2 regions of the Shewanella sp. SM74 genome follow, and region 2 is predicted to be linked to the other one. Evidence: riboswitches for the same ligand, from Rfam matches in the RefSeq annotation. Region 2 holds a riboswitch; the other holds the start of a gene.
The links. A riboswitch is a leader RNA that binds a small molecule or an ion and turns the genes downstream of it on or off. The one in region 2 is predicted to bind thiamine pyrophosphate.
Positions count from the first base shown of each region.

Region 1: it holds a riboswitch for thiamine pyrophosphate, as region 2 does, so the genes downstream of both, L5M49_RS00555 (TonB-dependent receptor) here and thiC (phosphomethylpyrimidine synthase ThiC) in region 2, are expected to answer to the same signal.

Region 1 covers NZ_JAKKRZ010000001.1:117,354-120,780, reverse strand. Annotated here, with positions in the region: gene L5M49_RS00555 (TonB-dependent receptor) at 1-1,115, opposite strand, end outside; TPP riboswitch at 1,170-1,308, opposite strand; gene L5M49_RS00550 (Crp/Fnr family transcriptional regulator) at 1,506-2,186, shown strand; gene tsgA (MFS transporter TsgA) at 2,254-3,427, opposite strand, start outside.
Region 2 covers NZ_JAKKRZ010000001.1:393,605-397,031, reverse strand. Annotated here, with positions in the region: gene thiC (phosphomethylpyrimidine synthase ThiC) at 1-1,428, opposite strand, end outside; TPP riboswitch at 1,630-1,728, opposite strand; gene L5M49_RS01745 (hypothetical protein) at 1,896-3,317, opposite strand.

The DNA of each region.
Region 1 (3,427 bases), 280 kb from region 2:
TTACGCTGACCCGTTTTATCCCAAAAATAATCGTATTGGCACGGCGCCAGATTGCCATTGTCATCATTACATTGCTTAGAGGCCCAATATTCTGAGTTAGCCCAATCGCCATCGTAACTGTAATGGTGATCGGTATTGGCAAAAGAGGTTAACGAAGTTAATTCGAAGTTTTCTGCGCCAGAATAGGTCGCTTTAAAACCCGCGCCTGTGGTGCGCTGACTATCAACACCCGGTTGATCCGATGTTGTCTGAGTTGGTGAATTGGTTAAACTCCACACATCATAGCCATTATCAAAATCGGCATGCAGCACAGTTAAATCAAACTGCAAATCATCTGTCGCATACCAGCGCAGCTTAGCGCGGCCGCTGAATTCATCGCGACCATTGGTATCATCACGGCCTAAATACAGGTTATCGTGGTAACCATTTTGCTGATGTTGCTGCATTGACACACGATAAAGCAGCTTGCCAGAATCAGTTAATGGGCCAGAACTGAAACCGCTAAAAGTGCGTAAATCATCATCGCCTAACGACACTTCGCCGCCATGCTCAAACACATCAGTTGGATCGTTACTCTTCAGATAAATCAATCCCGCTAAGGCATTCGCGCCGTAACGCGTCCCCTGCGGTCCACGAAGCACTTCGACCTGCTGTAGATCGTACATGCTCGACACCATACCAATACCGGATAAATCGATATCATCTATGATGTAACCCACGGAAGAATTAGGTGCGCCTTGGTATTGTTCCTGCTCTCCTACACCGCGAATTTGAAAATATTTCGGCCGCGAGCTTCCACCTGACCAGTTAAAATTGGCGATAGAATTAAGCAGATCTTCAAAGTGTTGCGCACTTTCATCTTGAATTTTTTGACTGTCGATAACGGTAATGCTGGAGGGCATTTTTTCTAAGCTTGAACTGCGAAAATCCGCCGTCACCACCATGACTTCCATCTCAGTGCTGGGATCGGGTTTATCGATAGCGTCGGTTTGTGCAAAAACAGGGGTGCTCAGCGCTGCGGCGATGGCTAACGCCAGCGGCGCTCGGGCTAAAAATAAGCTTGGCGATACGGTTGAGAATGGAGATTGATGGTTTGACGTTTTACGGTTTAACATAGGACCTCAAATATAATGTTTGAGATCCGGCAACGAATAAGCGATTCAGAAGTGTGCTGTTGATTGGCCCATTCCTACGCCGGTATTAGCCGGATCAGGTTCTAAGGGTTCGTCAGATGACATCTCAGTTTGCAGCCGTTAACGTTAAAATCAGAGTAACATTAATGCACAACAAACACCCCTTGGCGGCGCCTAGTATACATGACGGAAATAAAAAGTGGGCACTCTTATCTCTGCGATTCAATTAAATGTCGCGAAAACCACTGCCCTTCAGTTCGTATGATGAAAATATCTTTAGTAGCCGCCTAAATCCTTTCGTCCATTTGACCGCCTATCATGATAATGCTATAGAAGGTCGCAATTTCGAACACAGTAAGAGGATCATAGTCGATGCAGCTAAAACCTTTATCGAAAGGACGTTATAGCCAGCGATGGGAGCAAGACTATCCACTTATTGAAGCGGTTGTACTTAGCTGTATCAGCGAAATAAAAATGCTCAAAAAAGGCGCTCACCTCATGATGCAGGGGGAAGCGATGGCATCACTTGTATTGGTGAAGCAAGGTCGCGTATCACTCGGCCATACCGCGAGAAATGGTCGGTGTTTTCAATTAGGTACTATTGATTGTGATTCACAGCTGTTTGGCGAAATGGAGTTCTTCACCCAGTACCATTGTCAACTAGACATTATTGCCAGTGAACCCTTAGAAATCATGTTGATTAGCGCTGAAAAACTACAACATTGCCTAGGTCAGCATCCTCAACTCGCGCTATTTTTCGCTAGTGCAATTGCGATTGACTACCAAGACACAGTGGATATTTTTACTCGGCGACTGCTCTATCCCATCAGTTATAACGTGGCATTTGATATTTATCATGAATACTTAAATGACTTGCCCGTAGATGGCTTTAGTAAACGCTATTTAGAGGCTGAACGATTTGGTACTACCGACCGAGTCTACCGTCGGGCACTACAAAATCTTGAGGAACGAGGCTTAATTGAGCGGAAAAAAGATGGCATTCGGATTTGTGATCTCAACGCACTCAAGAAATTTGTTGAAGCAGGTATATAACCGCTTTCAACATAACCCACACTCGACTTAATTTAACAACCGAGTGTGGGATGCATGCACAGGTAAATTAACTTACCGATGGCGAGTGTTGTTCCATAGCCGATTTCATCCGACTTGAAACGATCAATAGCATAAATATCGCTGCGTAAAGCAGAGGTATCACATACATCACTGTTTGTAATCCGATAATACGTTCAAAGAAAGAACTGATGGCTGGGCTAAACATCGCCCCTGCACTTCCACTAATAAGAATATATGACACATTTTTGCTACTGGCTTTTTTTACAAAAGACACGCCATAAGCAATAAATGCATTATAAAGAGCAGCACACACAAAACCGTAACCATAGGTTAAATAAGCTATCCAATTAAGATTATTGGTACTGACAATGGCAGCGGTGATCACCATAGCTAAAGCAATAATACCAACTAAGAAATGGTGAATCTTTACACGAGTCACAATCACAGTCGAAATTAACGCCCCAATTAGCGCAGCGGACCAATACTGGGTAATAATATTACCGGCATCTTCAAACGGAATATCAAATTTTTGTTTTACAAATAAAGGTGCCCAAGTTAAAAAAGTATATAAAGCCAGCATTCCTAAAAATAAACCAATACCTCCACTAATAATACCGAGATTCCATTCAGACTGTTGTTTCTCTTGTGTTGTAGAAGATTGCTCGCAAATAGAGAAATGAGTGAACAAGGTAATAATGACTGTAACGAACGCCACTAAACCTACGGCTAAATAGCTATAACTCCATGATAATGAACTTGTTAATGCATAAGTCGTTATCAATGGAAAAATAACGCCTGCAATATTAAACGTCGCATCTTGCACCACTAACATTGTGCTTTGTAATTTCTCTTGCCACACAGACACCACAATCGTACCAGCAATACATAGACCGATACCGCCACAAAAACCAATTAAGGTCATTGCTACCATCACAACTTGTAGGGAACTGGTTAGATGTAAAGCCAGAGCAGAAAGAGCAACCAGACTGTAACTTATCAAGGTCATTCTTTTGATACCCATTTTTTCAATAAAGAAAAATGCTGCAATCGTCCCCGCGAGTGCACCACCATTGAGCAATGAAAAGATTGATGCAACTTCGTTAACATTAGCGGCAAATTTTTCAGCTATGGGTTCAATCAACATCCCAAATTGGGTCGCAAAGCCCGCCATAATAAAATTGGCGAGAAAACTGATGGCTGTTAAAGTAATTTTATTATTC
Region 2 (3,427 bases):
GATATGTCCCGGCCCTTCGATAATGGTTTGTACGTCGTATTCCCACGCGATTTTGACTAGCTCACCTAAGGTTTCAAGCTCTGCAAACTGGGCTGCATCATTAGCGTCGGCAATCGAGCCTGGACGCATACCATCACCTAAAGACAGGGATACATCGTAGGCGACGCAAAGCTCACAGATCTCACGAAAATGGCTGTAGAGGAAGTTTTCCTTATGATGGCTCAAGCACCATTTGGCCATGATTGAACCGCCGCGGGAAACGATCCCAGTGACGCGTTTAGCCGTCATCGGCACATAACGAAGCAGTACACCAGCATGAATCGTAAAGTAATCAACACCTTGCTCAGCTTGTTCAATCAAGGTATCGCGGAACACTTCCCAGGTTAAATCCTCTGCCACGCCGTTCACTTTCTCCAGCGCTTGATAAATCGGCACTGTGCCGATGGGCACTGGCGAGTTACGGATGATCCATTCGCGGGTTTCGTGGATATAACGACCCGTGGATAAATCCATGACAGTATCCGCGCCCCAACGGGTTGACCAGACGAGCTTTTCCACTTCTTCCTCGATGGAAGACGTCACCGTAGAATTACCGATATTGGCGTTCACCTTCACCAGAAAGTTACGCCCTATGATCATAGGTTCTGCTTCGGGATGGTTAATATTCAGCGGAATAATCGCGCGGCCACGGGCAACTTCGGCGCGGACAAATTCGGCGGTAATCGGTTCGCCAACTAAGGCACCAAAAGCTTCGCCCTTGGCTTTACGATTGAGGATTTCATCCTGTACTTGCGCAAGTGCCATGTTCTCGCGGATCGCCACATATTCCATTTCTGGCGTGATAATCCCTTGACGGGCATAGTGTAATTGACTGACTCGTTTGCCCTGCAGCGCTCTGCGTGGGCGGACAATTGCACTCGAACCTGCCTCAAAACGCAGATGGTCTAAACCGTCATCGGCGAGCCTTTGTTGGGTAAAATCCGATGTAGCGCAGGGTAATTGCTCTGTGTCGTTGCGGGCTAGGATCCAGTTTTGTCTTAATTTACAAAGACCTAGACGCACATTAATGTCGGCCTCAGGATCGGAATAAGGTCCGGCGCAATCGTACACTCGGATTGGCGGATTTTTCTCCATGATAGGCGCATCATCTGTTCCGCCCACCAGCGTGTCAGTCTGCAGAATCTGCCGCATGCCAACGCGTATATCGGCACTGGGACCTTCAAGATAAATCTTTTGTGAATTAGGATGTTGCAGTGGCGCTAACGTATCGATAAAGGCTTGAGCCTGCGCGCGAGTTTCGCGGCGATTCGGCGCCTTAGGCACGATTGATTGACGAGACTCAGCCGATTTATTAGGGATTGTCGATTCTGGCGCTGTGATTTCTATCGCATTGGCAGCTACAGCAGGGTTTGAGTTTGAACTGGACATAAGCAATCTCACGTTAAAAAATGGAGTTGCTTGTCTGGAGAATTGAGTTGTTGATAGCTGGACATGGCAATCAACTTTTGTGGCCAACACTGGCTTCAAAAATTGAGTTACCCTGCTCAATAACGATTAAATCTAAAAATTAAGGCTTAAAACACAGCTGAGTAAACAGGTGTTCAAGCAGTCTATTTTGGCGATTTAATGTGTGTTATTACGCTTGTTTCCTTCGCAGGTTTTAACCTGATCAGGTTCAACGGATCCCGAATAAACGGTCTCAGCCAAGAGGCACTCCGACAAGATGAGTGCGCAGTATAGACAGAAGCGGCAGCAACAAACAAGGAAAAAAGCAATTAAAAATCTTAACCACCAATCCAAAATAAAGATTCATAATTAATTGTTTTTAATTGATTAAATAAAATTAAACTAAAAAAGATATAATTAGCATGAAAATAAATCATAAAAGAAAGTCACTATTTATGGGGTTTGAGTATCATTTTGTTTAATCGAGATTGAATGGCATCATCAATAGCTTGATTGATTTTTTTGCCACTGCAGTTAATGGGAAAACCTAAATTTTCGGCGTTAGGATTAACTTGAGTGCCGACTTGTACCACGCGATAACAAGTATCCCCTTTACGCACAATACGATTTGGGTCTAAGGGTAAATCTAGACTCGTTGTGCCACCGAAATCATCAGCATTAGGGACAAATAGCACCTCCATCTCTGGGCTCATTTCACTCATATTCGATTTCCGGGTGAACTTATCGGCCTGTTCAATGACGAGAGCATCGAGCGCTTGCTCGCGCTGACGTTCAAAATATTGCTGGGTGAATAAACTCATGCTTGAGCTTGTCGCTATTGTGCTCTCACCTTCTGCTGCAGGCGAGCTCTTAGCGCCAAGCTGCGGCTTTATTTCTGTGGTATCAAGCGTATTAGTTGGTTTTTTTGTCGTCACTTCAGCGGGCTGTACTTCACTTTGGGCACTTGATTGAGATTGGCTCGATTGAGTGATGTCCGGTTTAACCGTATCTGGGTTCACTTTTTCCGACTCTACTTTTTCAGAGAAGGCCTTTTCTGGTGCTATTGTTTCAGGCATGACCTTTTCAAGTATTGGCAGAGGCTTCACTTGAGTTTGAGGTGTGGGAACAATTGTAGGCGTAACAGAATTTGTCGCTTCAGTCTTATCCTCGGCCTTGATCTCAGTTTCGGACTCTGAGGTTTTGGCTTTCTCTACCGCGGGAGCATAAATAAAGTAAGCCTTGATCGCTGCCACTTTAGGGCCACGGCTTTCTATTTCCTTCAATCCAAAGGGATTTAGCTGCGGACGCCACAAAATGCAGATAAGTAAAAATAAACACACATGCACTAAGATCACAAAAAATAACAGACTTAATCCTTTGAAATATGGCTGACGAGCACGCAAAACTGATCCCGTCCCTAATGCCTGAGCACTGGTTTGTGCCGTACAAGACAGTTCAAATTTGGATTCAGACTCAGGAACCAATTTATCTTGATGTTGATGTTCAGCACGGATTTCTTGCAGTACCAAATCTTGGGCTTGCTCTTGGTCTATAGCTTGGGCTTGCTCTTGGTCTATAGCTTGGGCTTGCTCTTGGTCTATAGCTTGGGCTTGCTCTTGGTCTATAGCTTGGGTGTCATGCTCAGTGACTAAAAAGCCTGCACCGCTATTGAACGCTAATGGCTCCGCATTAGTGGTAAAAACAGGCGTTTGAGCAGCATCCAGTTTACCGAGCTGATGATCAAAGGCGATAAAAGTCTCACCTTCTGGCGATGTGACCGAAATCAGCAAAGCACTATCAGCATCATCTCCAATCGCTGTAGGAGATGCTGTAAATAAAGGCGCGGCCTTGGGTTGATGTTGAAAAGGCAAAATCCATCCTTAGGTTTTGTATAGTATCCATTGATTTCAATGATGCTTAACGTGGAACGATTGCACTCTAATTCAATATCAATCCAATATCGGGTTGGTGAATATTGAAA